4 regions of the Roseibium sp. AWQ4_290 genome follow, and region 2 is predicted to be linked to each of the others. Evidence: riboswitches for the same ligand, from Rfam matches in the RefSeq annotation. Region 2 holds a riboswitch; each other region holds the start of a gene.

Region 1 (7,796 bases), on a different contig from region 2:
GGTGAAGGTGCATGAGCCCGGCAGCCTGCCCCGTTCCCAGGGCAAGGCCCAGAGGGTGCAGGACAACCGGCCGAAGGAGGACTGACTTTGGCGCAGCGCCTGCCTTTCCGAGACAGCAGGGTGACCGCACGGACAAACAAGACACGTCAAACCCCGGAGACTTGATGGCATGGCGAGACCCCGCGCCGCAGATTTTGAAGAAAAACAACACGGGCTGCTGCTGACGGCCGCCACTGTCTTCGCTTCCCAGGGCATGGAAAAAGCGTCCATGTCCCAGATTGCCCAGGAAGCTGGCGTTTCAAAATCGCTGCTTTATCACTATTACCCCTCCAAGGACGCGCTGATCTTTGCAATCATCCGCACCCATCTGGAGAACGTGGAAACCGCTCTTGCAGACACTCTGGCCGCTCCCCGGCTTGCCGCCTACCCACCCGAAGAGCGCCTCAAGCTGCTGGTGGCTACTGTGCTGGACAGCTATCGCGGGGCAGACGATCAGCACAAGGTCCAGCTCAATGCCGGTCCGGCCTTGAACGCGGCCCAGAAATCCGAGATCGTCGAGATTGAGCGCCGGATCGTGCGGTATTTTTCCACTGTCTTGAAAGAAATCCACCCCGCGCTCGACACCCCTTCCCGCCCGCTGTTAATGCCGGTCACCATGTCCCTCTTCGGCATGATGAACTGGGTCTATATGTGGTTCCGGGACGACGGCCCGATCACACGGGACGACTACGCGGCCCTGGCCACCACCTTGATCCTGGACGGGCTGAAGAAGGCGACCTGACGACAATCCTGTCAAGGCTCCATCCCTTCAACTGTCCCTGCCGGAGCGGAGCGCAGTGCCGGGATCCGGCTTGCCGCAAGCCTTGCTGTGTATAGGCGCGCAGATGTGTGCTGAATTCCTGCTTTTGCGGGAATGACAAACCGATGTCGGAGAGCAGGTGGCACGGATTGCGGCCAAGGCCGCCGCCTGCCCAAAAGGTCATTCCCGGCCTGATCGGGGATCTACGCGCCTGTCCACCAGACACTGTCATGTGTCGTGCGGGAAGCATCCCGGAATCGGGCTTTCCTGTTCCTCAAGGCCCGCCAAGACGAAAACCGTTTGCAGCCTGCCATCCGCGCACGCCGAATGAAACCGCCCCGGCGCTGGACAAAGAGTGGGGCTCCGGTCGAGCCGGGGACGACCTGCGGAGGACACATCAATATTAGCAGAAAGCCAAATCTCCGCCGCCAGGCACCGTACAAAAGAGGCTGCGCGGCGTCAGGAACCCAGACCTCTGTTTGACCGCATCTGGCATGCTACAGACCAGATGCTCGCCTTTGCGCGCGCAGACAGACTTCCGTTTTCCCTGAGTGTGTCTGAAACAAAGCGATAGCGGACGCATGGGCCTCGGAATATCTTCCGTTTGAGCCAACCGTTTGCTATGTCCTCATCATGACCAGTTTGATCACCCTGTCGGGTCTGCCCGGCGTCGGCAAGACCACCGTGGCCCGGGCTCTGGCCCGACGTATCAAGGCCGTACACCTGCGTGTTGATTCCCTTGAAACAGCGATTGAAACCAGCTGTCTCGACATTCAAGAGGCCGGGGACGCGGGCTATCTCGCCCTTGCTGCCGTGGCCAAGGACAATCTGTCCTGCGGTCTCGACGTGATTGCGGATACAGTGAATTCCCTCGCCGTCACCCGGAACCTGTTTGCCGATTGCAGTGCTTCTTGCGGGGCCGATCTTGTCCTGGTGGAACTGGTCTGCTCCGACCGGGCCGAACACCGCAGGCGGGTGGAAAGCCGCAAAAGCGATCTTCCCGGACACACAGTGCCCACATGGCAGGACGTGGCTGGGCGCTTCTTCGCCCCTTGGGAGGAGGAACACCGTGTGCGGCTTGATACATCCGTGCAATCACCGGAGGATTGCGTGGATATCATCCAGAAAGCCTTGCGCAACGTTTGAACCGGGTCTTTGTCTTTCCCGCCTCTGTCCTTTTTGAAACACCGCGCTTTCATCTCTCAAACGATAGCGACTTGGTCTGAGAGGGGGCTCCTCTTTCGGAACGGGCCGCTGTCCCACCCCAAGAGGAAGACCTTTTGGGCCACCGGCATATGACACCAGCCCCGCCACGGCCCCCGTTGCCGTCGCTGCCTCATCTCCCCCCTTGACTCCTGCCCATGAAAGTCAGATATTTCTGTTATGACAGAAATATCTGATAAAACCGCAAAAGCGCAATTCATCCTCTATTGGGGGGATATGGGCAGCCAGTGGGGGGTCAACCGCTCCGTGGCCCAGATCCATGCCCTGCTTTATCTCAGCACCGATCCGCTGAATGCGGAACAGATTTCCGAGGAGTTGGGCATTGCACGCTCGAATGTCTCCAACTCGTTGAAGGAGCTCGCCGGCTGGCGGCTGATCAAGAGGGTTCCGGTCGCAGGTGACCGGCGCGAGCATTTTGTTGCCGAAACCGATGTCTGGGAAATGGCCCTGCTGATTGCCAGAGGCCGCAAGGAACGGGAGATCGATCCGGCGATCCGGGCCATCGACATGTGCGCCAGCCAGGCCAGGACCGAGCCCGGCCTGAATCCGGAAGTTCTGGGGCGTATACAGGCGATGCAAGAGTTTCTGGCAACGGCTGACAGCTGGTCGGCGCAGATGCTGGGCGTGCCGAAATCAAACCTCGCCGCCCTCATGAAACTGGGCACCAAGGTCCTGTCCCTAGCGAAGATCAGTGGCCGCAAGGCCGGATAAGAGACAGGAGCCAGCAGATGCCAGTTCCCCTGTCCCCGTCGCTCTCCGGGTCCTCATGGCGCCAGCCCTTCGGGCCAAAGGCCCTCCGGGAAACAAGGCCAAGTCCTGAACCTGTCGCCAGAACCAGAACCAGAACCAGAACTGGCTGAGGACAAGTCGAAAAATTTTTGTCTATTAATTTCTCTTTATACAGAAACAACAAACCTAACAGGAAAGGGTGTATCATGCAGATCCCAACGAGCCCTCCACCACCCGCAGCCCGTCTTTGCGCCCCCCGGCGCCCGCCTCCTGGCGGGACCGGACAGCAGGCCGATCTGCGCTTTCGCAAATTGCTGGGCGAAACTGCCTGGGCCAGCCTGTCCCCCGCCATCCGCCGCCGCTTTGGCAAACGGCTGCGCGGCGGGGCCAGCACAGTCTATCAGGGCCAGGTGGTTGCCATGCGCAGGAGCCGGGCCGGAGCCTGCCTCTCCCAGCTGGCACGGCTGGTGGGCGCCCCGCTGCCCCATGACCTGAGCTGCCTTAACCAGCCCGCCGTCGTCTCCGTCACGGAGGACTGTGCCGGAGACGGCCAGTTCTGGCTGCGCCAATATGGCCGGGCGCGCGGGTTTCCGCAGGTCATTCACAGCTCCAAGCGCTTCGCCGGTCCAACCGGCCTGGAAGAATATATCGGCTGCGGCATCGGCATGGCCTTGCGCGTCAGCGCCCGCCCCAACGCCTTGGTCTTCACGAGCGACCACTATTTCCTGCAAGCTGGAACCGTGCGGCTGCGGCTGCCCGCCTGGCTGAGCCCGGGCGCGCTTGCCATCACCCACCGGGACCTTGGCGGCGGCCGTTTCCTGTTTTCCCTCGCCTTGACCCACAGCCTTTTGGGCGACCTGGTTCACCAGGACGCGATCTTCGCAGACATGGAGGACTGATCATGGACGCCCTCCCTTCTGTGAAGCCAGATTGCGGTGCAAATTGCCCAGAGGCTCTCTGGCACAACATCTTGACGGTCCCGGCCCCGTATCCGGCAGACGCCCCAACGACTGACCATCAGTCACAGCAGCACCAACAATTGTCCACCGGTTTTGCAACGGGGTCCGTCCTCCGGTTTCCGCTGCTGATCCGGCCCAAAACAGCGTCCCGGTCCATTCTGCCTCTGATTTGAGCAAAATCCCGAACCACCTACAGATTGACACCAGAACTCACTTACCTACTGTATTTAGTGTTCAGGGCCCGGCGATTCTTTTGCATTGCCGGCTAAGAGGGAAACCGGTGCGCAGGCAGATGCAAACCCGGTGCTGCCCCCGCAACTGTGAACAGGAAGCTGGGATCCAGACGCCACTGGAGATCTCCGGGAAGGCGGATCAAACCGGCATTGACCTGTGAGCCAGGAGACCTGCCTTGAATGTAAAAACGCTAACGGACGGCGGGTCCGCGGGGCGGGATGACCATGTGCCTCGGCACAGGCCCTTCTTGCGCGCTGCCGTTCCCATGAAAAGACCGACTCGGGGTGCAAGAAACAATGACCATCACCGTTTACAGCAAGCCGTCCTGTGTGCAATGCAACGCCACCTACCGTGCGCTCGACAAAAAGGGCGTCGACTACACCATTATCGACCTGAGCGAAGACAGCGAAGCGTTCGAGCACGTTCAGTCCCTCGGTTATCAGCAGGTGCCGGTTGTTGAAGCCATGGGCGACCACTGGGCCGGGTTCCGCCCGGACAAGATTGCAGCGCTCAGCTAAACCTCCGGCGGCTTTGATCCAATGGGAACGCTTGTCTATTTCTCAAGCGCCTCCGGCAACACCCACCGCTTTATCGAACGGCTCGGTGCGCCCGCCCTGCGCATTCCCCGCAATGCGTCCGCAGCGCTTCCAGACGTCGCCGGGCCCTTCGTCCTCGTCCTTCCGACTTATGCGGATGGGGAAGGACGCGGGGCCGTTCCAAAGCAGGTGATCCGGTTCCTGAATGATGCGCCCACGCGCGCGCTCCTCAAGGGGGTGATTGCTTCCGGCAATCGCAACTTTGGGTCTTTTTTCGCCTATGCAGGGCAAGTCGTGTCGAAAAAATGCGGCGTACCGGTGCTCTACCGCTTCGAGCTGGCCGGAACCGACACGGACCTTGCCCGCGTTGACCACGGGATGACGAAATTTTGGCAACAGATGTCCTAGACCGGCCTGCCCAGCAGGCTGCTGCCGTTGACTACCACGCCCTCAATGCCATGCTGAACCTTTATGACAGCGGCGGGCAGATCCAGTTTGATGCGGACCGGCAAGCGGCCCGGCAGTATTTCCTGCAGCATGTGAACCAGAACACCGTGTTCTTCCATTCGCTGGAAGAAAAGCTCGGCTATCTGGTACGAGAAGGCTATTATGAGCAGGAAGTTCTGGACCGGTACGACGCGGCCTTCGTCAAGTCCGTGTTCGAGGCGGCCTATGCCCGCAAATTCCGGTTTCCAACCTTTTTGGGCGCCTTCAAGTATTACACCAGCTACACGCTGAAGACCTTTGACGGCAAGCGCTACCTGGAGCGGTTCGAGGACCGGGTGGTGATGGTGGCCCTGACCCTGGCCGACGGCGATGAAAACCTGGCCATGCGGCTGATGGACGAGATCCTGTCCGGCCGCTTCCAGCCGGCGACCCCGACCTTCCTGAATGCGGGCAAGCAGCAGCGCGGCGAGCTCATCTCCTGCTTCCTGCTGCGCCTTGAAGACAACATGGAATCCATCGGCCGCGGCATCAATTCCGCGCTGCAGCTGTCCAAGCGCGGCGGCGGGGTCGCCCTGCTTCTGACCAATATCCGCGAAGCCGGCGCCCCGATCAAAGGCATTGAAAACCAGTCCTCCGGCGTCATTCCGGTGATGAAGCTTCTGGAAGACAGCTTTTCCTATGCCAACCAGCTTGGCGCGCGCCAGGGCGCGGGGGCGGTCTATCTGAACGCCCACCATCCGGACATCCTGCGCTTTCTCGACACCAAGCGGGAAAACGCGGACGAGAAGATCCGCATCAAGACCCTCTCCCTCGGGGTCGTGATCCCGGACATCACCTTCGAACTCGCCAAGCAGGACGAGGACATGTACCTGTTCTCGCCCCACGATGTGGAGCGGGTCTATGGCATGCCGTTCTCGCAGATTTCGGTGAGCGAGAAATACCGCGAGATGGTGGACGATCCGCGCATCCGCAAGACCAAGATCCGCGCCCGCAGCTTCTTTCAGACGATTGCGGAAATCCAGTTTGAGAGCGGCTATCCCTATATCCTGTTCGAGGACACCGCCAACCGGGCCAACCCGGTGGACGGGCGCATCAACATGTCGAACCTGTGTTCGGAAATCCTGCAGGTCAACGAGGCGTCCGAGTTCCGGGACGATCTCAGCTATTCCCACCTGGGCACGGATATCTCCTGCAATCTCGGCTCCCTGAACATTGCCAAGGCGATGGATGGCGGCGATCTGGGCGCCACCGTGGAAACGGCCGTGCGCGCGCTGACCGCCGTCTCGGTCATGAGCGCCATTGACAGTGTGCCATCCGTGCGCCGGGGCAATGACGAAAGCCACGCCATCGGCCTCGGCCAGATGAACCTGCACGGCTTTCTGGCCCGCGAAAAGATCCACTACGGCTCTGAAGAAGGGGTCGACTTCACCAATTTCTATTTCTACGCGGTCGCCTATCACTGTATCCGCGCCTCGAACGCGCTGGCACGCGAGCGCGGCACAAGCTTCACGGGTTTTGAAAAGAGCCGCTATGCGGACGGCACCTTCTTCGACAAATACATCGACACGGCCTGGGTGCCGGAGACGGACCGGGTCAAGGAGCTGTTCGCGGCCTTCAACATCACCCTGCCGACGCAGGACGACTGGCGCGCCCTGAAAGAAGCCGTCATGACCCACGGCCTTTACAACCGCAACCTTCAGGCCGTTCCACCCACCGGGTCGATCAGCTATATCAACAACGCGACCTCGTCGATCCATCCGATCGTGTCGAAAATCGAGATCCGCAAGGAAGGCAAGATCGGCCGGGTCTACTATCCCGCGCCCTTCATGACCAATGACAATCTCGACTACTATCAGGATGCCTACGAGATCGGCCCGGAAAAGATCATCGACACCTATGCGGCGGCGACCCAGCATGTGGATCAGGGCCTGTCCCTGACCCTTTTCTTCCGCGACACCGCCACCACCCGCGATATCAACCGGGCTCAGATCTATGCCTGGAAGAAGGGCATCAAGACCATCTACTACATCCGCCTGCGCCAGATGGCCCTGGAAGGGACCGAAGTGCAGGGCTGCGTGTCCTGCTCGCTTTAGGAGAGCCCAAATGACCCTGCACACACCCCTTCCCAATCTGGCCCGGCCCGTGCCCCGGGCCGTCAACTGGAACCGGCTGGAAGACGACAAGGACCTGGAAATCTGGAACCGGCTCACGGTCAATTTCTGGCTGCCGGAAAAAGTGCCCCTGTCCAACGACATTCAGAGCTGGGCAACGCTGCACGAGGACGAGCAGCAGCTCACCATCCGCGTGTTCACCGGCCTGACCCTGCTCGACACGATCCAGAACACGGTCGGGGCGCCCACCCTGATGGCCGATGCGCTCACGCCCCATGAAGAAGCGGTGCTGACAAATATTGCCTTCATGGAAGCGGTCCATGCGCGCAGCTATTCCTCTGTCTTTTCCACCCTCTGCCGGACGGCGGATGTGGATGAGGCTTTCCGCTGGTCGGAGGAAAACGAATTCCTTCAGGCCAAGTCCAAACTGATCCTCCAGGAATATGACGCTGCGTCTTCGCCGTTCAAAAAGAAGATCGCCAGCGTCTTTCTGGAAAGTTTCCTGTTCTATTCCGGCTTCTATCTGCCCATGCACTGGTCCAGCCGGGCCAAGCTGACCAACACGGCCGATCTGATCCGCCTGATCATCCGCGATGAAGCCGTTCACGGCTATTACATCGGCTACAAGTTCCAGCGCATGCTGGAAAAGACCGGGGACGCGGAGCGGCAGGAGATCAAGGACTTTGCCTTCTCGCTTCTGCTCGACCTTTACGAGATCGAGTCGAAATACACCGAAAGCCTCTATGACGGGGTGAGC
Region 2 (7,796 bases):
CGAAAGAACCTGAAGTATTTCACGGCTTTGGCCGAGCACTCGGAGCCGCATGTGCCAAGAGCGGCGCAAGCGGGGGCTTTCAAGTCTGACCTTGACCCGTGGCTGCCGACACTTTGGGGCGCCGAAGAAGGAGTTGCGTTGCGGTTTTGGCCGATCGTCGTAGAAAGCCCTTTAAAAGGCGATGGTGCTTTTGAGGGGCTGATGCAACGGCTTCGCACAGCGCTTGACCGAGAAGCTGTTTCAAAGGCGCGCTTTCGTATGGCGTTTCCTGTTGAAGAACAAGCTATGCACCAACTCTCGGCACCGGGGCCAGGTGAACCTGATTGGTTTCCCGACCCAGCGGTATCGGTCGATCCGACGGGCAAGAAGACCATCAATGTGCTGGGTGTGATAGATGATGGTATCCCGTTTGCGCACAGCAATTTTCGGGCGCCTGATGGCTCAAGAACGCGTTTGGAATTCTGTTGGCTGCAATCTGCCCCTAAGGAGGAAGGGAACACGCAACCGGGCGTTCTGTTTGGCAAGGAGTTTGACCGCAAGACCATAGAGGATCTGATCCGTGATCATGGCGAGGATGAGGACGCACTCTATGCAGCTGCTGGCGCAGCCCGAGATAGTTTTGGAAGCGGAGCTGCGATCAGGCGGCTTGTGACGCATGGGGCACATATCATGGATGTCGCCGCTGGATATGACCCCAACAAGGCCAGCGAACCCCCGGAAGAAACGCGTCTAATCGCGGTACAGCTGCCCAATACGTATCCCTGGGATACGTCAAGCTTCGGCAAGGATATGTATCTTTTGGCAGCTGTTCACTACATTTTGGAAAGGGCAGAACGGATTGCCAGAGGCTACGGCGTTGATGACATTCGGGTGACGATCAATTGCAGCTACGGATTTTCCGCAGGCAGACATGATGGGCACTCCGAATTGGAAGCAGCTATTCATGAACTTGTCACTGCTCGGCGTAAGCTGGGTCGGCCAACCGCCTTTGTTCTTCCTTCCGGAAATACGTTTCAGGACCGCCTTCATGGCGAAGTCACGGATAAGGATTTGGAAGCGGGAGAATTTTCATTCCGTTGGGTAATTCAGCCCAATGACAGGACGTCAAACTACCTGGAAGTCTGGTTTCCTGATGGGCTCGATCCAAAAGGCTTTTCCATCTCAGTTCAGTCGCCTTTCGGCACGGTTAAAGCAAGCATGGACCTGACGCCGGACAGATCACACCAAGACGGTGACCCAAGGCGCTTTGAGGTGTTGCGGGCTGGAGATCCGCCAATTGGGAGCCCTGTCGGATTGATCTGTCTGGACAACCACAGAGGATTGGGCCGCTGGCGTGTGACCTTGGTTGTTGCGCCAAGCGAACCCGAAACGGCCGGTCTTGCAGCGGGGCCAGCGGGGGAGTGGAAAGTTACTCTCAGCCGGTCTCAGGACGCTCCAGAACTTCATGGTCCGCTCTATGTGTGGGTGCAAAGGGATGTTGATCTGGAAGCGTTTCGAAAGGGCAACCGGCAGAGTTACCTGAAAGATGACAACTACAGGGTCGTGGATGACACAGGTGGTCAAGCTGACGGGGATGTGCCATGCAGCTATGTCAAGCGTTTTGGCTCGATGAACGGTGTGGCAGCTGCCTCCTCCTCTCTGATTGTCTCCGGCTGCCGTCCGGCTGCGGGCACCGATTGGAGCAGGCCCCAGCCGGTGCCGTCCGGATACAGCTCCGCCGGCAAACCCGGGGCAGGGGATCTGGTCGGCCAGGTCGATTGTACGGCGCCGTCGGACCGGTCCCATGTGGTGCCCGGCATTCTGGCGGCGGGTACACGCAGCGGGTCCTATGCCCTGGTCCAGGGAACCAGCGTGGCCGCGCCCCTGGTGGCCCGAAGACTGTCCGAAGCCTTCGCAAGATGCACCGATGAACAGGTGCGGCAGGCGGAGGCTGACAACTATCTCTCCATTATCGAGAGCACAGAACTCCAATCTCAAAGTGTGGAAGACTCTGCCCGGCTTGGAAAATTTCTTGTTCTTTGAACGAGGAGATATGAAAAAACTCTGAAAGGCCCGGTTTTGACCGGGCCTTTCGTTTTGTGAGACGGACTTTTCACGCTTTACTCACGCGCATCACAGCAGCGGATATTGTAAATACTACTCTTAACGGAAGGGAAGCCAGACGCGGTTTGGGTTTCATCTTCGGAACAGGGCGAACTACAATTTCAGGTCGTGTTCCGGGTCTTCCTGGGTCAATGGCGGTTCAAACGGGTCCGTTTGAGCCAAAGAACATTGATCAGCTGGAAAAAGCGCGGGCATCTGCAGCGCGGTTTCAGAACCGGCGGACGCCCAAGGGGGAGGGAGGTGATGCGTCTTCCCCCGGCTTGGATGTGACATATCCGGGCCCTGAGGGGCCCGAAGTGAGGAAGCCGGCCCCATCGACCATCCTTGGGCAGGCTCGACGCCTGTCAAAGGCACCGGCTTCCTCAGGTCACGTCAGCACAGAGGCAGCGGTCGGCAAGGGCAGTGGAGGTTGTCATGTACGTTGATATTCTGGAAGCGACGGTTCTGAACAACACGCGCTATGAGAAAGACCCCAACCGGTGTCTCACCTATCATATTCTGGACGACAACCGGGTGCCTTTGACCCAGGAACAGGTCGCCATCGAGTGGTCCGCATCGGGCAAGGGGGAAGACAGCGCCCCAGTCCGCATCCGCCGGTCTCCGCTGCGGGTCTGCGCCGGGGGCGATGCCTGGATCAATGTGGTGATCGAGGTCTCCCGCTACCTGGGCTACAATAGAACCTTTTTCGATATTCTTGAAAATTACTACCACACCGCCAGCACCGCCTGGCCCGAGCAGTCTTTTGACGAAGTGATTGCGAAAAAACCGTTCCGCATTCATGTAGATACAGGCGTTTATGACTATTTTGTCTTTTCCGGCGGGGCCAATGAGCTTCTGGGTGGCTCGGCGCTCACCCGCCTGCTGAAAGACCGCAGCGCGGCGCTCGGATCGGATCGAGCGGAGGATTTCCTCAATCTGGACCGGCTTGACGCAGTGCTGGAGAAGGTCAGACAGGGCTATCACGAGCTTGCCGGCTATGTTTTGAAAAAAGCGCCGCGGACACAAATCCTCGTCCATGGCTATGACTACCCGGTGGCCCATAGCGATGGCCCCTGGTTCGGACGGCCTTTTGTGAAGCGCAATTTCAGGATCGAGGCGGACAAGAAGTTGATCTCCGGTATCCTGCACCTTTTGGTCGACCGGTTTTACACCATGCTTCAGGAGATTGATGCGCTCTATCCGAATGTGACGCTGGTCGACATCCGCAATGTTGTGCGCGGACGCTGGACAGACGAATTTCATCCGGACCTTGAGGCGTCAAAAGACATTGCCGGATTTTACCGTAACGTCATTGACGGCTACCCCATCGTTTAGTGAAAATAGCGCTTAGGACAGATTTGCCCGCCGCGGCCTGACATCAGAACTTTTCTTGACCCGGGCAAATGTGACGACAGCTCAAGGTTCGCGGCACGCTCCACAGGAGCGGGAAACAGTTTTTTAGCGGGACACCGCACCAGACCTTTTTGCTGAATGCCCAGAACAGGCAGGACGCGCCAAACCTTTGATCCAGGACTTTTTTTTAATCTTGTTCAGTGGCGGAGCCTGGCTCCGCCACTTATTTTTTGGCCTTGCCCAGCGAGGCGCATGCCAAAAGTCTCTTGCAGAAAGACGATTGACAAGGCTGCTGGATCAGGGCCAAAAATGCCAGGTCAACGGTTTCCGGCGCCAGATCCTGGCACCGGGATTAAAAGGGAACACGGTGAAGCGTACCCATCAGGGACTAAAGCCGTGGCTGCCCCCGCAACTGTAGGCGGTGAGCTGAAACCGACAAAGCCACTGGCGCAAGCGCGCGCCGGGAAGGCCGGTGGATGCCTTGACCCGCAAGCCAGGAGACCTGCCGCTGATTGTCATGGCCGGCCAGCCGGACCTGACACCGCAACCGGACGCCGGGGTGAGCGTCACGCGGCCAAGCGGCGGGACACCCTCCATCCGCTTTCCGCTTCTTTCCCCGACCGTCCTTTCAGTCGACCAGACCGGGCAATCCGTCCCGGTGGCCCATTGAGAGAGACGTCATATGACACTTCGCAAGCTTGGCCTTGGTGCGCTTTGCGCGGCCACATTGCTGACCCCTTTTGCTGCCCAGGCCCATTTTCAGCTGGCGTATACGCCTGAGGTCAATCTGGACAAAGCCGGGGATGTCCCGGTGAAACTCCTGTTTTGGCATCCGTTCGAAAACGGCCATGTCATGGATATGGCCGAGCCCCTTGAGGTTTATGCCGTGCATCGCGGCCAGAAGATCGACCTGAAGGACAGCCTGAAGCCGATCACCTTTTCCGGGTCGGAAAATGAGGCCGCAGCCTTTGACGTCACGCTTCCGGTTAAACGCAGCGGGGACTATGTGCTCGTCGTGGAACCTGCACCGTACTATGAAGAAAGTGAAGACATCTATATCCAGCAGATCACGAAATCCTACGTGACCAGGAACGAGATCCCGACGGACTGGATGGAGCCGCAAGGGCTTGCGACAGAAATCCTGCCGCTGAACCGGCCGACCAACATTGTGGCCGGTTCCACCTTCTCCGGCCGGGTCCTGTCAGAGGGCAAGCCTGTGGCCGGAGCGGAGATCGAGATTGAGTATATGGCCGCAGAGCCGGACATGGATGCCAACACCCCCACCGCACCAACTGCGTCTCCCCTGCCGGGCGGGGGCATCGTCGCAATCTCCGATGACAACGGCTATTTCACTTTCGGCATCCCGAAGGCCGGGTTCTGGGGATTTGCAGCTCTGGGCTCCGGTCCTGCAAAGGAGCATGAAGGCAAGGAACTCAGCCAGGATGCGGTGATCTGGATCCGCGCCTACGACGTCGACTAGAGCAAAGCGCGTTTCATCGGATTTGCCTTTCGCAGCCTGAAATCAGAGATTTCGACACAAAAGACAACACGAATTGAATCCCGATGAACGCGATAGCTTCTAAAACTCCTGGACATAGCGGAGGGAGACCAATGCATATTGTTGATGGCGCCTTGTCGATGCCGGTTGTTCTGGGCGGTGCAGGGCTTGCGGCCGGGGGCATAGCCCTTGGCCTGCGCGCCCTGCCCATGGAGAAGATCCCGGCGGCAGGGGTGCTGAGTGCGATGTTTTTCGTCGCCTCTCTCATCCATGTGCCGGTCGGTCCCTCCAGTGTCCACCTCATCTTGAATGGTCTGGCCGGGCTTGTTCTCGGCTGGGCCGCTTTTCCCGCCTTGTTTGTCGGCCTCTTGCTGCAAGCTGCCTTTTTCGGCTTTGGCGGGCTCACCGTGCTCGGGGTCAACACGTTGAACATCGCGCTGCCTGCTGTTGCGGTCTACTATCTGTGTGGCCGGGGAGCGGCCAGAGGGTCGCCTTTGGTGGCCGCTCTTTGGGGAGGGGCGGGCGGGGCGCTTGCCATTGTTCTGACGACGTTTCTGGTTGGCGCAGCCTTGGCCTTGAGCGGAGAGGAATTCGTTCCGGCCGCCAAACTGGTGTTTTTCGCCCATCTTCCGGTGGTGGCCGTCGAGGGACTTTTGACCGGCTTTGCCGTCTATCTGGCGCGCAGGGTCAAACCGGATCTGTTTTCCGCTCTTCACTCGCCCATCAGGAGGACCCCATGAGACGCGCTGCCATCTTTTTGCTGTCAGGCCTCTTGTTTGCCGGCATGGGCCTGCTCCCGGCTCAGGCCCACAAGGTGATTGCCTCGGTTTTTGCAAACGGGGACGTGATTGAGGGGGAAATCGGGTTTTCCAACGGCGACATGGCCACAGGTGCCCTGGTTGAAGTCTTTGACGAAGATGGCGCCAAACTGGGCGAGGCGATCACTGACAGCGATGGCTTTTTCACCTTCACGCCCAGCAAGCGGGTTGTCCATGTCTTCAAGGCCAATCTCGGGGCCGGTCACATCGCCCAAGTGCGTATGGAGCTGGAAGACCTTCCGGAGATCGGTCAGACGGCAAATACTGGTGGGGGTGAAACGGGGACAGGGCCACAGAAAACACGCCCGGCAGCCCTGCGGCAAACCGCACAGACGGTTGAGGAACAGGCAGGCCAAGCCTCCCTTGCAGCACTTGAAGAAAACCGGGAGCAGTTACGGCAGATGATCCACAAGGAGGTGACACCTTTGAGGCGGGAGATTGCCGCCTACAAGGAAAAGAACGACTTCCAGACCATTCTGGGCGGGATCGGCTACATTGCCGGGCTGTTCGGCCTCTTTTTCTACCTTGCCGCACGGCGCAAGCTGGCTCAGGCGGAGGGGCAGGCCTAGGCATGGGGCACCTCGTTTCCACCGGGGCGCCGGGTCTCGTCCGCTCCGGTCAAGTCCAGGTCAAAACGGGTCTGGACGGGCTGGACCCGCGCACCCGCATTCTGGCGGCTGCCGCCTTTGCGGTTCTGATGGTCAGCCTCAAGAGCCTCGCCGTGCTGCCCCTCGGGTTAGCTGTTGCCATTGCAGGTCTGCTGGTGGCCCGTATTCCGGTCAAGGCAACCTTGCGGCGAATGGCGGCGATGGACGGTTTTGTTGTCTTCATGCTGGTGCTGTTGCCTTTCACGGTTCCAGGCTCACCGCTTTTCACTGTGTTCGGATTCGGCTTTTCCCTAGAAGGGCTTGCCCGGGCGGCGGAGATTGCCCTGAAGGCAAATGCCGTCATTCTCATGCTGATGGTGCTTGTGGGAACGCTTGAACCGGTGACCCTTGGTCATGCCCTGAACCGCCTGAAAATGCCACAGACACTGGTCCATCTCCTGATGTTCACCGTGCGCTATATCGACGTGCTGCATCAGGAATACCTGCGCTTGCGCGGGGCGATGAAGGTGCGCTGCTTTCGACTGCAAAACTCGCTGCACACCTATAGATCTGTTGGCTATCTGGTGGGCATGATGCTGGTGCGCTCAGTTGACCGGTCCGAACGCATTCTTGCAGCCATGAAGTGCCGGGGATTTACCGGAGGGCTCCCGTTGCTCGACACGATGCGGTTCACCGGCCGGGACGGCGTGTTCGCTGGGGGCGCAGTCCTGCTGGCGCTCTGTCTCTTGGGCTTGGAGGGAACGATTGGCGCCGCTGCTTGAATTGACTGGCCTCCGGTTTGGCTATCCCGGCCATACACCTGTTCTCAAAGGCGCGTCCCTGTGCCTGTCAGAAGGGGAACGGCTGGTGATCAGCGGCCACAATGGGGCTGGCAAAAGCACACTGCTGCGCCTGATTGTCGGACTGTTGGTGCCTGAGGCAGGCACTATCCGCGCCTTCGGGAGGCAGTGTGCCACTGAATCGGATTTTCAGGCTGTCCGGCGCAGGGCCGGGTTTGTGTTTCAGGATCCGGACGATCAGCTGTTTTGCCCGACCGTTGCCGAAGACATTGCCTTTGGTCCGCTCAATCTGGGCAAGAGCCGGGCAGAGGCGGCGGACATCGTTGACCGTGTTTTGGCCGAGCTGGATCTTTGCCCGCTAAAAGAGCGCATAACCTACAAGCTGTCGGGCGGCGAAAAACGGCTTGTCAGTCTGGCGACGGTACTGGCCATGTCCCCGGATATTTTGCTGCTGGACGAGCCGACCAATGCCCTGGACGGGAAAAATGAAGCCCGTTTGATCGAAATTCTGTCGGGCCTGCCGCAGGCCATGATCATCGTCTCCCACGACGCGACCTTCCGGGACCGTCTTGGCACCCGCACGTTGGCCTTGGAAGATGGTGTGCTGGTGGCAAAGCCTTAAAACAAACCCCGTCAGGTCTGTTTCTGCCAGGTAGCT
Region 3 (7,796 bases), on a different contig from region 2:
CTGGTGCTCATCTCCGGGTCCGAAATCGGGCAACGCACTCCCCAGCACGCCGCTGTTATCGATGCTGCCAAAAGCGCAGGCGTCTCCTTTATCGTTTATACCAGTCTTTTGAACGCGGACCGCTCCAGCATGATCCTGGCTCAGGAACATGTTGCAACGGAAACTTACCTTAAAGACAGCGGTCTTGCCCATGTGGTGCTGCGCAATGGCTGGTATCTTGAAAATTATCAGGGCACGGTCGCGGCCGCCCTGCAGCATGGGGCGATTGCAGGCGCGAGCGGAGACGGCCGCATCAACGCTGCCAGCCGCTCAGACTATGCAGAAGCAGCCGCCAAGGTGGTGGCCGGGGACGACTTGTCCACGCGCATTTATGAACTGGGCGGCCAGCCCGGCTTCACCATGGCTGAATTCGCTGCCGAACTCTCCAGCCAGACGGGACGCGACATTCCCTTCAGCAATATGGGAGAACCCGACTATGCCGGAATGCTGGCGACCGCTGCGGGCCTGCCAGAGGCTTTTGCCAAGGTCCTGGCCGATTCAGACCGGGGCGCGTCAGAGGGGGATCTCAGCACTCAATCCACCGATCTGGAGACCCTGACTGGCCATCCGGCAACATCTCTTGCCAGCTTCCTGTCAGACAATCTGGCAGCGTTGAAAAGCTCAGACGCCTGACCGGCAACATGGAAACAAGCCGGGGGCCAATCGGCGCCCCGGCCCTGTTTGAAGACGCGCGTGTCAGCCCCGCCCTGCCTTTGAACGCAACAGACAGATGAAGAAAATACCGCCGATCAGGCCCGTCAGGATGCCAATGGGCATGTCTTCCGGCGCCATCAGCGTGCGTGCGGCCATATCCGCCCAGACCAGAAAGATTGCCCCCAGGAGCAGACTGATGGGCAAAACACGGCTGTAATTTCCTCCGACCAGAAACCGGGCGATATGCGGGATCATCAGGCCGACAAAGCCGATAATTCCGGAAAATGCGACCATCACACCCGTGATCAGTGCACCTGCGGTAAACACCACCAGCCGGAACCGGGCGACGGGAATGCCAAGGGTGGACGCTGTCTCATCCCCGATGGTCATGGCATTGAGATCCGCAGCCTTCATCAGCAAGTAGGGCACGGTCAGCACCAGAATGCCCAGGGGAAAAAGCAGATGGCTCCATTGGGCAAGGCCCAGCCCACCCAGCATCCAGAAAACCACCGTGTGCGTGGCTCTCGGATCTCCGAGAAAAATCAAGATGTTGACAAAGGACATGATAATGAAGGAAACCGCCACCCCGGCCAGCACCAGCCGGTCGGCACTGGTCGCAGAGGCAAAGCGGGTGACGCCCAGCACCACCAGAGTGGCTGCCAGCGCTCCGGCAAACGCCATCAGGGGAACGGTCAAAAGCCCCAGAAACAGCCCCGTGTGCAAAAGCGCCAGAATGGCCCCGGCCGCACCGCCTGAGGAAATGCCCAGAAGATGGGGATCTGCCAGGGGATTGCGGGTCACCGATTGCAGAGCAGCCCCTACAATCGCCAGCCCGGCTCCAACAAAGGCGGCCAGAAGGGTACGCGGCAAGCGGATGTTCCAGACAATCGCCTCCCGGCCTGCCGACCAGGTGACCTCTACCAGGCCGGGCAGCATCTTGTTGGCCACCACACCGAAGACCGTACCGGGGGCAACCGGAACCGCCCCGACGGAGACGGCCAGAACCACCGAGACCAGCAGCACGCCCGCCCCAGCGGCCAGAAGAAGCGCAAAGCCCCCTCTGGAGGCTTTGACCGGGAGTGAGTCTGTGACTGGGTCCTGCGAGGGAGGAGCCGGGCGTTGCAGCAAGGCTCAGTCTCCCCAGAAGGCCGCAGCCAGTTTCTTCACCGCCTTGATGTTGCGCGGGCCCGGCGTTGCTTCCACATATTCCAGCGTCACAAACCGGTCGTTGCGCACCGCATTGATCTGTGCCAGCGCCGGATTGGTTTTCATGAACGCCCGCTTCTGGTCCGCAGTCACATTGCCGTAATTCACGATCACGACCACATCCGGGTTCTTTTCCACCACGGTTTCCCAGTCGACCTTCGCCCAGCTCTTGTCAAAGTCATCCAGAATGTTGACCCCGCCTGCGGCCTCGATCAGTGCAGTCGGCATGGCGTAGCGGCCCGCTGTGAACGGCCGATCTTCTCCACTGTCATAGACAAAAACTTTCAATGTTTTATCTGATCTATTTAAAGTCGATTTGAAGCTTCCCAACTCGGCCTTATATCCGTCCACAAGCTTCTGAGCCCTGTCTTCCACGTCAAAGATCCGGCCCAGATTGAGCAGGTCATTATACATGTCCTCCATGGAGACCTTCGGTTTGTCACCAATATGGATGCAGGATTCCGTCAGTTCATAGACCTTGATACCATAGGGCGCGAGGGTTTCCGGCGTCACCTCACCGCCCACTTTCATGCCGTAATTCCAGCCGGCAAAGAGGAAATCCGCATCTGCGCCGACCAGCACTTCCTTGGTCGGGTATTTGGCCGCCAGTTCCGGCAGCTTGGCCACGCCCGCGCGCATGTCCTCATCCAGCGTCTTCCAGCCGGAAATGCCCGTATACCCGGCCATGCGGTCGCGCAGGCCCAAAACCAGCATCATTTCAGTCAGATTGACATCATGGGAGACCGCCGCCTTCGGTGGATGGTCAAACGTCACATCCCGGTCGCAGCTGCGGACAGTGGTTTCGGCAAATGCCTGGGCGGAAAACAGCGAGGCGGCAAGACACAGGGCCAGTCGTTTCATGAAGAACTCCAGAGTTTCAAAGGTGAAAAGTCAGATGCGGCTCATTGCCCGGCACCAGCTTCTGGCGCTGCGCCTGAACGCAATAGGCTTGTTCGATATGGGTCGGGGTCAGCACTTGTTCGGGCAGACCAAAGGCAACAGCACTGCCCTTGTGCAATAACAGAACCCGGTCGCAGACCCGCCCGGCAAGATTCAGATCATGCAGGCTTGTGACAATGGTGATGTTGAGACTGCCGATCAGGGCAACGATCTCTAGCTGATGGCGGATGTCGAGATGGTTTGTCGGCTCATCCAGTACAAGCAGCTGCGGCTCCTGGGCCAAGGCCCTTGCCACCATCACCCGCTGGCGCTCCCCCCCGGACAAGGTCCCGAAAGATCTGGAGGCAAGAGGCGAAAGCCCCATGCGTTCTAGAGACGCCCCAGTGATCTCCCGGTCCCGTTTTCCGGCAGCGGCAAAGCCGCTGCCATGGGGCCTGCGGCCGAGCGAAACGATTTCGCGGACGCTCAAGGCAAAATCAGTCGGCTGCTCCTGAAGAACAGCAGCCACTTTGCGCGCAGTCTGCCGGGCAGACAGTTTCCACAGATCAGCCCCATCGAGCAGGATCATGCCGGAGCTCGGCCTGTGAAACCGATATAACAGCCGCAGCAAGGTCGACTTGCCAGCCCCATTGGCCCCGGCAATTCCAAGCACCTGCCCCGGCGCCAGATCGAAACTGACCGATCTAAGAATGGTCGTGCCCTGCCCGGTGGCCCAGCTGGCTTCTTTCACGGAAAGCGACGCGCCCGTCATAGCTGGCCCCCCATGGCAGCTCCGCCGTTTCGGGCAGATTCACAGGCAAAACACAGAAACTGCCTGCCAGCGCCGCGCGGCTTGCCCGGCCGCGTGCCGGAATTGAACCAGCCATCCAACGGCTCCCGGTACTGGTTAGCAAAGGCAACAAGATCCCCGATATCCGGCTGCGGATCGATGTCCCCGAAAAAACAGGCTGCTTTGTCCCTGACGCTGAAGGCAACCTTGCCGGGCCGGTCGCAGCCCGCCATAAAGGCCAGGCCGGACAGATCAAACTCCGGAATTTTTCCAGACGCAGCCTCTCCGGTCTGCCCAATCGGCAATGCGTGCAGAAGCTGCGTGATCAGCTCCGGCCCGGGGCGGCCATCCGGCCCTCCCGATTGTTCCGGAAGGCCTTGCGTGATCCGGAGGCCCGGCTGCCCCTGCTTCATGTGCCCCTGCTCTGCGCTAACAGCTTGTGTGCCGGCACACGGACGCATGCGGGCAGGTCAAGCCGAGATGAAATTTGTAATGTTATTACATTACGATCCTCAGACGGCGCAAGCAGCTTTTCCTGTCCGTTCGCACAGGTGGCCCGCCCGGTGCGGCTGCTCGAGGCACAGACCAGCCCAGGCGGATCTCCGCAGGGGTCACAGGTTTGGAAACGTCTCCGGCTCATATCGCCCTCCGCGACCAAACGGGGCTTTCAAGAACCGAATGTCCGGCCAGGCCGGGATCATATGTGATGCCATGTCATCCGCTCCTCCGGAACACCCCGTCCGGGTTGAAGTTATGGGTGATATGGCAGGTCTCCTGACTTGCGGGTCGCTGCGCACCTGAACCTTCCCGGGCATCCCCAGTGGTGTTGTCAGGTTTGCTCTCCGCTCACAGTTGCGGGGGCAGTCACGGACTTGGTGCCTGTTGGCTACGCCGCACCGTGTTCCCTTTTAATCCCGATCCGTCTCCGGATACGAGAACCATCCCTTTGTGTGTGTCGAATTCCGAAGCGCCTGTCAATAGTTAACACAAAAGGTTGTAACTCGAAATAATACACTTAAAACAAAAGCAACCCTAAGATTCCAATCAAAAATTTATACATCCAAAGAATTTTTGAATGCCGGTTGATAATATCAATCAAAACAATATCATTAACCTTACAGTATTTATCGAAAAATAAGCAGAAACAAGATTCACAACCGAGAGATAGTATTGTGTTTCTACGGCTGACAATAGCATTTCTTCTGATCTCCGCTTTCAGCGCCGCTCCGGTATGGGCGGATGCAAAGTCCATCCTGATCATCACCTGGCGCGGCACCACTGAGGCGGAGGACGGCTTTGTCCGCAAGCTTGAAACCTTGGGGGTTGACGCTGACTTTGAATATTTCGATGCCCGCAGAAGTGAGGATGAGCTGGCCCGGTTTCTGCGCGACAATCTGGACCATCTGAAATCAAAGGACCTGATCTACACATTCGGGACAACCGCAAGCCTGACCGTTCAAAATTTCGGTGCAGGCGGCGTGCCTCATGTCTTCAATATTGTGGCTGATCCGGTTGGCGCAGGACTGGTGCTCTCCCTGGACCAGCCTCCAGCCGGACTGACCGGTGTGAAGATGTCTCTGTCCCCGGACACCAATCTGGATTTGCTGCGCAAGATCTACAGTTTTTCGTCCCTTGCCATCCTGTTCGATCCCCGCGAACCCAATGCGATTGCCGAAACGGACCGGCTGACCCAAGCCGCCGAAGCGCTTGGCATCAAGGCGGTGCGCCTGCGGTTTTCGCCCGATGCAGATGAGAAGGACCTGCAGATCGCGGCCCTGAAACCGCAGCTCCGATCCGTCGGCGCCCTTTATGTGACAGCCTCTTCATCTTTTGCTGCACATGCCGAAGCGATCGCAGAGCTCGTCCCGCCTGATCTGGTCAGTATCGGCTCCTCAACCGCCTATGTGACAGAAGGGATCATGCTGGCCTTCGGGACGGAATACCGGGAACGGGGAGAAGCTGCGGCGCGAATGGCCGCAAAAATTCTTCTTGAAAAGGTGCCGCCGGGTAGTTTGCCGGTCAGTGAAGTGCACGCCAGCGAAGCAACACTCTATATCAAGGCGGGCAGCCCGGCTCTGGACAAGCTGAACCTGGACAAGGTGCGCAACCGGATCGTCTACAAATAGGGCCTTCCTGTCTCTGGCCGGCAGGAAATCCCATCTTGCCATGACCGCTCAAAAATCCTACCTGCTTGGCCATGACCAAAAGCACTTTGCCTCCCCGCGCCGAAGCGCGCCCCGTCACCCTTGAAACCCACGGCATTTCCCGGCAGGACGACTTTGGTTGGCTGCGGGCGGACAATTGGCAAGAGGTCATGCGTGACCCGGCCGTGCTGGACGCTGACATCCGGGCCTATCTGGAGGCTGAAAACGCCTACCAGGAGGAAGCCATGGCCACCACCAGCGCGCTTCAGGAGACGCTCTTTGCAGAGATGCGTGGCCGCATCAAGGAAGATGACAGCTCCGTGCCCGCCCCGGACGGACCTTATGCCTATGGCATGAAGTATGAGACCGGCGGCCAGCAGCCGATCTTCTTCCGCACCCGGCGGGAGGGCGGCGAGGAAACGATCCTGCTGCATGGCGACAAGGAAGCGGACGGCAAGGCCTATTTCCGCATTGGCGGGGCCAGCCAGTCGCCGGACCACACCCTGCTGGCATGGGCCTATGACGACAAGGGCTCGGAATATTATTCCCTGCAGCTGCGCGACACCGCCACCGGCAAGGATCTGGACTACAGCATTGAAGACACGGGCGGCGGCGGCGTCTTTTCCGCCGACAGCAAATTCGTGTTCTATGTCCGCCTCGACAGCAATCACCGGCCCTCAAAGCTCTTCCGCCACAAGATCGGCACCGATCCGGCCGAAGATGTTCTGGTTCACGAGGAAAAGGATGCCGGCTTCTTCATGGGGGTCGGCAAGACCCAGTCCGGCGAAACGATCCTGATCGATATCCATGACCACGAAACCTCCGAAGTCTGGATGATCCCGGCCCATCTGCCCGAAACCCCGCCCCAGCTGATTGCGCCGCGCGACACGGGCGTGGAATATTCGGTCGATGACCACGGTGACACGCTCTATATCCTCACCAATCTGGGCAGCGCAGAAGATTTCAAGATCGTTACCGCGCCAAAGGCGACCCCGAGCCGGGAGTTCTGGAAAGACTATGTCGCACACAAACCTGGCTGCCTGATCCTCGCCCATTGTGTCTTCAAGACCTTCATGGCACGGCTGGAGCGCGAAGACGGCCTGCCGCGCATCGTCATCCACCGCCTGGCCGATGGCCTGGAACATTCCGTCGAATTTGACGAGGAAGCCTATTCGCTTGGCTTTGGCGGCAGCTACGAATACGACACGACCTCGATCCGATTCACCTATTCCTCAATGACGACCCCGTCGCAGACCTTCGATTATGATGTTGAAACCCGTGACCGGGTGCTGCGCAAGGAACAGGAGATCCCGTCCGGCCACATCGCCGCCGACTATGTGACGCGGCGGCTGATGGCCCCGGCCGCCGATGGGGAGACCGTGCCGGTCTCGATCCTCTACCACAAGGACACACCGCTGGATGGCTCCGCACCGCTGCTGCTCTACGGCTATGGCTCTTACGGCATCACCATTCCAGCCAGCTTCAACACAAATTGCCTGTCGCTCGTGGACCGGGGGTTTGTCTACGCCATTGCCCATATCCGGGGTGGCAAGGACAAGGGCTTCCGCTGGTACAAGGGCGGGCGGCGCGAGAACAAGAAGAACACCTTCACCGACTTCATCGCAGCGGCTGACCATCTGGTCGCCGGGAACTTTACCACCCATCAGCGCATCATCGCCCAGGGCGGATCGGCCGGCGGCATGCTGATGGGCGCCATCGCCAATATGGCCCCGGAGAAATTCGGCGGCCTGATTGCCGAAGTGCCCTTTGTCGATGTTCTGGCCACCATGCTGGACGACACTCTGCCGCTGACCCCGCCGGAATGGCCCGAATGGGGCAATCCGATCACGGACAAGGAGGCCTATGCCTATATCGCCTCCTATTCGCCTTACGACAATGTGGAGGCCAAGGCCTATCCGGCGATCCTGGCCATTGCCGGGCTCACCGACCCGCGCGTGACCTACTGGGAACCGGCCAAATGGGTCGCCCGTTTGCGGGCCACCAAGACAGACGCCAATCTTCTGATGCTGAAGACCAATATGGAAGCAGGCCATGGTGGTGCCTCCGGCCGGTTCGACCGGCTG
Region 4 (7,796 bases), on a different contig from region 2:
GGGGCGATGACGGTGGGGCTGACCAACACGCCCGAAAGCCCGCTGGCGGGGCTGGCCCGTGCGGCCATCGACATCCGGGCCGGGCAGGAGCTCAGTGTTGCCGCGACCAAGACTTTTGTGAATTCAATCCTGGCGGGGCTGTTGCTTCTTGGCGAGTTGGGGCGCAATCAGGCGCTGCTATCGGCGCTGGAGGCGTTGCCCGGACATCTGGAAAGAGCGGCGGACAAGGACTGGAGTGCGGTTGCGGCTCCGGTGGCCGAGCGGGGCTCCCTTTATGTGATCGGCCGGGGTCCCGGATTTGCCATCGCCCATGAAGCGGCGCTTAAATTCAAGGAAACCTGCCAGATCCACGCGGAGGCTTATTCGTCGGCCGAAGTGATGCATGGGCCTGTTTCCATTGTCGAAAACGGCTACCCGGTTCTGGCGCTTGGGGTGCGTGATGCGGCCGAAGACGGGCTGGCGGAGGCCGCTGACCGCATGGCCCGGCAAGGCGGGCAGGTCTTTGCCTCGACGGACAAGGTTCAGGCCGCAACGCGCCTTGCCTATGAAGCGGCCGGGCATCCGCTCACCGATTCGCTGGTTCAGATCGTGTCGTTTTACAGCTTCATTGAATGGTTCGCCCGTCAGCGGGGTTTCGATCCCGACGTTCCAAGGCATCTCAACAAGGTCACGCAGACAGTATGACGGATCTTATTGCCCATGGCTGCGCCCTTGTGTTTGACGGCCGCACGCTCCACCGGGATGCGGCGCTGCTGACGCGGGACGGGATGGTTGAAGGCATTTGTCCGCACAAGAAGGTCCCGGCGGGCTATCAGATCGATGCCCATGGGGATGGCATTCTGTCGCCCGGATTTGTCGATCTTCAGGTCAATGGCGGTGGTGGCCTGATGCTGGGCGAGGCGGCCAGCGTTGCGGATATTGCCCGCATTTGTGCCGCCCATCTGGCTCTGGGCACAACGGCGCTCACGCCCACCTTGATCACCGACACACCTGAGGTGACCCGCAAGATCGTGGCTCTGGCCGTTGCGGCCTGGGAGCAGGGCGTGCCGGGATTTCACGGGCTGCATCTGGAGGGACCGCATCTTTTTGCAGGCAGGAAGGGCGCCCATGATGCCCGTCTGATCCGGCCGCTCACCGAGGCGGATATGGCGCTTTATCTGGAGGCGGCGGCGAAGCTCCCCAGCCTGATGATCACGCTGGCCCCGGAAACGGTCCCGGTGGAGCAGATCGCGCAGCTGTCAGCGGCCGGCATTCATGTCAGCCTGGGCCACAGCAATGCGAGCTTTGAAGCCGGAGGTAAGGCCGTTGAGGCTGGCGCGCGCTGCGTCACCCATCTCTTCAACGCCATGAGCCCTTTGCAGCACCGCGATCCGGGACTGGTGGGGGCCGCACTGGAGCTTGGTGCTCTGAATGCCGGTCTGATCGCAGATGGGGTGCATGTGGATCCGGTGGCCCTGAAAATTGCGCTGAGGGCCAAAACCGGACCGGGGCAGATTTTTCTGGTGACCGATGCCATGTCGCAAACAGGCACGGATGTGGAGTGTTTTGAACTGGGCGGCCGGGAGATTTTCCGTAAAGATGGCCGCCTCACGCTGGAAGACGGCACGCTCGCCGGGGCCGATATCGACCTGCCCACCTCAATCCGGTTTCTGACCGGGGCGGTCGGAATCGATTTGGAAGCGGCCTTGAAAATGGCAACCAGCATCCCGGCGGATGTGATCGGGCGGCCTCTTGGCCGGCTGGTGAAGGGCCGGGCCGCCGATGCCGTTCATCTCGGCCCGGATCTGAGTGTCAAAACCGTCTGGCTCCACGGCGTGCCGCAGAGCCTTGCGGCCTGACACCCAACTCTGTTTCAGCCCCGGATGGGCGGCTCGACCACAGACAGCCCGCCAGCGACAATCTCGCTGGGGGTGAGGGTGATCTCCGGATTGTGGGCCTTGACCCAGTCGGCGGCAACCGCATTGCTGTCTTCGGCCATGGCGGCGGTTGAAAAGACGCTGATGGTGGTCAGTGCCGCTTCGTGGTCCTCTTCCACCGCATAATAGGCGACAAAGCCGGGCAGCGCTTTCAGTTTCGGCACAAAATCGATCTTCACATCGCGCACGAACCCTGCAAGATCCGGCACATTCTTGTAACGCCTGACACTGACATACATGAGGATCTCCTCAGCGTTTTTCGTAATGGAAAAAGCCCCGTCCGGTCTTGCGGCCGAGATAGCCCGCATCCACCATCTGTTTCAAAAGCGGGCTCGGGCGGTATTTCGGATCGTCAAACCCGTCATAAAGAGTTTCCATGATGTCGAGAACCACGTCGAGGCCGATCAGATCGCCAAGGGACAGCGGACCCATGGGATGGTTGGCGCCAAGCGTCATCATGCCGTCCACATCTTCCGGTGACGCCAGGCCTTCGTAGACGCAGTTGATGCCCTCGTTGATCATGGGAACCAGCACCCGGTTGACCACAAAACCATAGCTGTCCTTGGACACCCGGGGCGCCTTGCCGATGGTCTTGGTGAGAGCGGTGATCCGTTCACAGGTCTCGTCGCTGGTCTGAAGGGCGCGGATGATCTCCACCAGCTTCATCACCGGAACCGGGTTGAAGAAATGCATGCCGATGACCCGTTCGGGATGTTTGGAGGCCGCCGCGAGCCGGGTCAGGGAGATGGAGGAGGTGTTGGAGGCAATGATCGTCTCCGGCCCGCAAATTTCGTCGAGCTGGGAAATTACCTTGGATTTGATGCCGATATTCTCCACAATTGCCTCGACCACCAGCTGACAGCTCGAAAGGGCAGTCACATCAGTCGTTGTGGTCACGCGTGCCAGAGAGTTTGCGGCCTCGTCCGCCGAGATTTTCTCTTTCGCCTGCAGCCGGGACAGGCTGTGGCCGATGGTGCCCTTGCCGTGCTCCAGCGACGCCTCGGAAATATCCTGCATGATCACTTGGAGCCCGGCCATCGCAAAGGTCTGCGCAATGCCATTGCCCATCGTTCCAGCGCCAATCACGCCAACTTTCTGAATGTCCATGTGTCACCATTGCCGGTTCGGGAAAGGAGGAAGGCCGGAGGGAAGGGCTCAGATGATACCTCCCGCCTGATGGCGCCTTCATGACACCCAAACACTGGCCGCGCAATTGCTTGGGGCGGGATGCCTGAAAATAAATCGGCGTCAGGCCGTAAGGGCAGGGCACATGTGTGGCGCCGTCATCGGCGTAGCACATAAGGTTCGCGCCGGGCCGGCCGCAGCCCCGTTCAGGATGACTGAATTTTTAAGAGAGACAAAAGTGGTGATGGCTCCCCAGGCCGGACTCGAACCAGCGACCCAGCGATTAACAGTCGCTTGCTCTACCAACTGAGCTACTGGGGATCACCACGCTCGGGGCCGCTGCGTCGCTGCCCCGTCGATGGAGATGCGTATAACAAAGGCATGATCCGTTTGCCAAGCCCTCGATCGCGTTTTTTTCATCCCGCTGTCATTTTTTTATCCAGCATGTGGAAAACCGTAAGGATTCCAGAAAGGTAGAAAGGGACGGTCCTGGTGAAAACCCGGGCGGATTTAGCCTCAAGACCGGCTGGAGCTGCTCCCCTTGCGCGGAGCCCCGGCCAGGCGATGCGGGAGCCATAGCTCAATTGGGCAAGGGGCGCTGCCTGGTTATCTGCTTGTCACATACCGGGAATGCAGGTACGAAAGGTTGAAACGGTTCCGGATCGGGCTTGCTGATCCGGATGAAACGGGAATCCGGTGCATCGCCTCTGGCGCCATTCCGGAGCTGCCCCCGCAACTGTAAACGGTGAACGAGCGCACAAGAACCACTGGCCGGAGAGGGCCGGGAAGGGGTGCGGGAGGCCAGACACCGTGAGCCAGGAGACCGGCCGTTGATCCAGCAACCCAGAACGCTGTCGGGTGGACGGCCGGGAGACAGATGTGAGTGCAGCTTCCGGACCAAGGTCCACGCTTGTTTTTGGCGGTGCCCGCTCCGGGAAAAGCCGCTTTGCCGAACAGCTTGCGGTCACCTCCGGCCTTGAAAAAATCTATGTGGCCACCGGCGCGGCCTTTGATGCCGAAATGGCGGACCGTATTGCAGCACACCGGCAACAGCGCGGCGCAGGCTGGCACACGATTGAAGAACAGACCGATCTCAAACGGGTGCTTGAAGACATCTGCCGGCCGGACCGGGTGGTTCTGGTCGATTGTCTGACCCTCTGGCTCTCCAACCTGATCTTTGCGGACAAGGATGCCGCTGCCGAGACGGACGCGCTGTGCAGGACGGTTGAGGGACTGCCGGGCCCGGTGGTCTTTGTTTCCAATGAAGTCGGCCAGGGCATCGTGCCGGACAATCAACTGTCCAGAGCGTTCCGGGATGCGCAAGGACGGCTCAATCAGGACATGGCCAGGGTCTGTGCCCAGGTCGTTCTGGTGGCGGCCGGACTGCCCCTTTTGCTGAAACCCGCCAACCAACCGGACATTACCCTATGACACAGAGCAATATGACACAGACCCTTCAAACACCGGGGCAGAAGATCCCGGCGACAATTGTGACGGGCTTTCTGGGGGCGGGCAAAACCACCTTGATCCGCAATCTCCTGCAAAATGCCAACGGCAAGAAAATCGCGCTGATTGTCAATGAGTTCGGGGATATGGGCTTTGACGGGTCGCTTGTGAATGGCTGCGCTGATCCGGACTGCGCGGCGGAAGAGGTGGTCGAGCTGACCAATGGTTGCATTTGCTGCACGGTGGCCGATGACTTCCTGCCGACCATGGAAATGCTGCTCGGCCGGGATACTCCGCCGGAGCATATTGTCATTGAAACGTCCGGGCTGGCGCTGCCGCAGCCGCTTGTGCGCGCCTTTTCCTGGCCAAGTGTCAAAACAAGAGTGACGGTCGACGGCGTCGTGACCGTGCTGGACGCTGCTGCGCTGGCCGAGGGCCGGATTGCGCTGGATGAAGCCGCGCTTGAGGCGCAGCGCGCGGCGGATGAGGCGCTGGACCATGACAGCCCGGTGGAAGAACTGTTTCACGACCAGCTGCGCTGCGCCGATCTGGTGGTTCTGAACAAGGCGGATCTGGTTGCGGACGCGGCGCTGAAAGCGGTTGAAAGCCGGATTGGGGCAGATATCCGCCCGGCGGTTCAGGTGATTGCCTCGGAAAAGGGCACCTTGCCGATCGAGGTCCTGCTCGGGCGTCAGTCCGCTGCCGAAGACGATATGGCCGCCCGCCATGAGCATCACCATCATCACCATGACGATGCGCCGTCCCATGGCGGGGATGATCATCACCATGATCACCAACATGACCATCACCACCATGATGATTTTGAAAGCCATGTGTTCGACTGCCCGGAATTTGACAGTCTCGCCTCTCTTGAAGCCAGGGTGCTGGAGGCCATGGCCTTGAAAGGTGTCTTAAGGATCAAGGGTGCGGTCCGGATCCATGGCAAGGCAACGCCCGCTATGGTGCAGGCGGTGGGCCCCCGGGTGGAGACCTGGTTTGCAGCGGGGGCGGAAAGCGCAGGCCGTCTGGTGGTCATCGGCCTGAAAGGCTTTGACCTTGACGCCGTGCGCGGCCTTTTGGGCCGCGTCCGCGAAGCCGCTTGAGCGGCGCTCTTAAAAGCCTTGCCACATGGCCCCGTTTTGGGGCGCTCTGCTTGAAGCGGGCGCCCCGGTTGACCCTGAAGAAAGCTCCACCCGCCCATGCATATTCTTGCCAGCCAGACACGCCGGATCGATGACGGCGGCGATGCTGTCGATCTGGGGCAGGCGCCGGCCGATATTCTGTTCCTGTCGGCTGCAGATACGGAACTTGGCGGCCTTGCCGCGGCCCATGCGGGACTTGGAAGAGACCGCGCCAGTTTGCGCCTGGCCAATCTGATGGCGTTGACCCACCCCTATTCGGCAGATCTTTATGCCGAACAGACGGTGCGCGGCTCCAAACTGGTGATTTTGAGGCTTCTGGGCGGCATTGAATACTGGCGCTACGGACTGGAACGGTTTGAGGAAGAAGCCCGGGCCGCCGCGCTGGATCTCATTGTCCTGCCGGGGGACGACAAGTGGGATGCGGATCTGGCGGCCCGCTCCACCCGGCCTGTGGAAGAGGTCCGCCGGATCTGGCGCTATTGTGTGGAAGGGGGCGCTGCCAACTACGCCAATGCGCTGGCCTATGCGGCCCACCTTATCGGGGCTGGGGAGGAGCCGCCCCAGCCTGTGCCGCTGCCCCGGGCCGGTCTTTATCTCAAAGGCCAGTCCGCGCCGGATCTGGCTGCTATCAAGGCGCTCTGGCGTGATCCGGGGCGCCCGGTGGCGGCCATCACCTTCTATCGGGCGCTGGTGCAAGGCGCGCAGACCGCGCCGGTTGATGCGCTTGTCACAGCGCTCGAGGCGGAAGGCCTCAATGTGTTGCCGGTTTTTGTCTCCAGCTTGAAGGATGCGGAAGCCGTTGCCGTGCTGGAGCACCTGTTTGATCAGGCCGCCCCCGATGTGGTGCTGAACGCGACCGCCTTTGCCGTTTCCAAGGCGGGCCTTGCCCACACGCCGACGCCGCTGGACCGGACCGGCAAGCCTGTGCTGCAGTTGGTGTTCTCCTCCTCATCAAAAGAGGGCTGGCAGGACAGCGATCAGGGCTTGTCGATCCGCGATCTTGCCATGCATGTGGTCCTGCCGGAGGTCGATGGCAGGCTTCTGACCCGCGCCGTCTCGTTCAAGGAAGAAGGCATCTTTGACCCCGAAACCCAGTCGGTCCCGGTCCGTTTCACGCCGGTGCCGGACAGGATACGGTTCGTGGCTGCGCTGGCCGCCAACTGGGCCCGTCTCGGCAAGACGCCTGCGGGCGCCAAAAAAACCGCTTTGATCCTGGCCAATTATCCGAACAGGGATGGACGGCTGGCCAACGGGGTGGGGCTGGATACGCCCGCCTCCTGCACAGGTCTTTTGAAGGCCATGAAGGCGGCAGGCTACGAGGTTGGAGACGCACCGGAAACAGCCACAGATCTGATGGCCGTGCTGACCTCCGGCGTGACCAATGCGCTTGATGGACGCTCTGACCGAAAGGCGCATGAGGCGTTGCCGCTGGCGGACTATCACCGGGCGTTCGCCAAACTGACCGATCCGGTCAGGTCCGCCGTTGTTGCGCGCTGGGGCGCGCCGGACGACGATCCTCATGTGGTGGAGGGCGCGTTCCGTCTGGCATTGCACCGGTTTGGCAACCAGATTGTCGGCATTCAGCCCGCACGGGGCTACAATATTGATCCGAAAGAGACCTATCACGATCCGGATCTGGTGCCACCGCACCACTATTTCGCATTTTACATCTGGCTGCGGGAGGTCTTTGGCGCCGATGCCGTGGTTCATCTTGGCAAACACGGCAATCTGGAATGGCTGCCCGGCAAGGCGCTGGCGTTGTCGGAAAACTGTTTTCCCGAAACCGTGCTGGGTCCGGTGCCGAATATCTATCCCTTTATCGTCAATGATCCGGGCGAGGGGGCACAGGCCAAGCGCAGGACCTCGGCCGTTATTGTCGACCATCTGACACCGCCCTTAACGCGGGCGGAAAGCTATGGGGTTGGAGAAGAGCTGGAAACCTTGCTGGATGAATATTACCTCGCCGCCGGGGTCGATCCGCGCCGCTTGAAGGCCCTGACACGGGACATTCTGGACGTGGCCACGCGCCACGGGCTCGACAAGGATATCGGTCTGGACGAGCACCAGGATCAGGAGACCCGCCTTGCCCGGCTCGATGCCCATTTATGCGATCTGAAAGAGCTGCAGATCCGGGATGGCCTGCATATTCTGGGAGAAAGCCCGGATG

The links. Region 2 has a riboswitch for cobalamin ahead of ACXAH0_RS23335 (DUF4198 domain-containing protein). Riboswitches for the same ligand answer to the same signal wherever they lie in the genome.
Region 1: another riboswitch for cobalamin. It lies ahead of nrdH (glutaredoxin-like protein NrdH); the one in region 2 lies ahead of ACXAH0_RS23335 (DUF4198 domain-containing protein).
Region 3: another riboswitch for cobalamin. It lies ahead of ACXAH0_RS09140 (DUF1636 family protein); the one in region 2 lies ahead of ACXAH0_RS23335 (DUF4198 domain-containing protein).
Region 4: another riboswitch for cobalamin. It lies ahead of cobU (bifunctional adenosylcobinamide kinase/adenosylcobinamide-phosphate guanylyltransferase); the one in region 2 lies ahead of ACXAH0_RS23335 (DUF4198 domain-containing protein).

Annotation. Positions count from the first base shown of each region.
Region 1 covers NZ_JBSWYG010000016.1:82,960-90,755, reverse strand. The annotation lists gene paaK (phenylacetate--CoA ligase PaaK) at 1-85, shown strand, start outside; gene ACXAH0_RS16880 (TetR/AcrR family transcriptional regulator) at 170-781, shown strand; gene ACXAH0_RS16875 (P-loop nucleotide/nucleoside kinase family protein) at 1,433-1,945, shown strand; gene ACXAH0_RS16870 (GbsR/MarR family transcriptional regulator) at 2,183-2,734, shown strand; gene ACXAH0_RS16865 (DUF4166 domain-containing protein) at 2,959-3,651, shown strand; cobalamin riboswitch at 3,932-4,137, shown strand; gene nrdH (glutaredoxin-like protein NrdH) at 4,242-4,463, shown strand; gene nrdI (class Ib ribonucleoside-diphosphate reductase assembly flavoprotein NrdI) at 4,485-4,889, shown strand; gene nrdE (class 1b ribonucleoside-diphosphate reductase subunit alpha) at 4,871-7,021, shown strand; gene nrdF (class 1b ribonucleoside-diphosphate reductase subunit beta) at 7,032-7,796, shown strand, end outside.
Region 2 covers NZ_JBSWYG010000030.1:39,729-47,524, forward strand. The annotation lists gene ACXAH0_RS23320 (S8/S53 family peptidase) at 1-2,022, shown strand, start outside; gene ACXAH0_RS23325 (hypothetical protein) at 2,518-3,417, shown strand; cobalamin riboswitch at 3,740-3,959, shown strand; gene ACXAH0_RS23330 (hypothetical protein) at 3,917-4,105, shown strand; gene ACXAH0_RS23335 (DUF4198 domain-containing protein) at 4,118-4,915, shown strand; gene cbiM (cobalt transporter CbiM) at 5,047-5,673, shown strand; gene ACXAH0_RS23345 (cobalt ABC transporter permease) at 5,670-6,320, shown strand; gene cbiQ (cobalt ECF transporter T component CbiQ) at 6,323-7,120, shown strand; gene ACXAH0_RS23355 (energy-coupling factor ABC transporter ATP-binding protein) at 7,104-7,760, shown strand.
Region 3 covers NZ_JBSWYG010000007.1:138,512-146,307, reverse strand. The annotation lists gene ACXAH0_RS09160 (SDR family oxidoreductase) at 1-672, shown strand, start outside; gene ACXAH0_RS09155 (FecCD family ABC transporter permease) at 736-1,734, opposite strand; gene ACXAH0_RS09150 (ABC transporter substrate-binding protein) at 1,825-2,760, opposite strand; gene ACXAH0_RS09145 (ABC transporter ATP-binding protein) at 2,777-3,550, opposite strand; gene ACXAH0_RS09140 (DUF1636 family protein) at 3,547-3,981, opposite strand; cobalamin riboswitch at 4,316-4,526, opposite strand; gene ACXAH0_RS09135 (ABC transporter substrate binding protein) at 4,741-5,694, shown strand; gene ACXAH0_RS09130 (S9 family peptidase) at 5,766-7,796, shown strand, end outside.
Region 4 covers NZ_JBSWYG010000008.1:201,030-208,825, forward strand. The annotation lists gene ACXAH0_RS10410 (SIS domain-containing protein) at 1-684, shown strand, start outside; gene nagA (N-acetylglucosamine-6-phosphate deacetylase) at 681-1,838, shown strand; gene ACXAH0_RS10420 (hypothetical protein) at 1,853-2,155, opposite strand; gene ACXAH0_RS10425 (3-hydroxybutyryl-CoA dehydrogenase) at 2,166-3,023, opposite strand; tRNA gene ACXAH0_RS10430 (tRNA-Asn) at 3,287-3,362, opposite strand; cobalamin riboswitch at 3,677-3,887, shown strand; gene cobU (bifunctional adenosylcobinamide kinase/adenosylcobinamide-phosphate guanylyltransferase) at 3,921-4,472, shown strand; gene cobW (cobalamin biosynthesis protein CobW) at 4,469-5,590, shown strand; gene cobN (cobaltochelatase subunit CobN) at 5,687-7,796, shown strand, end outside.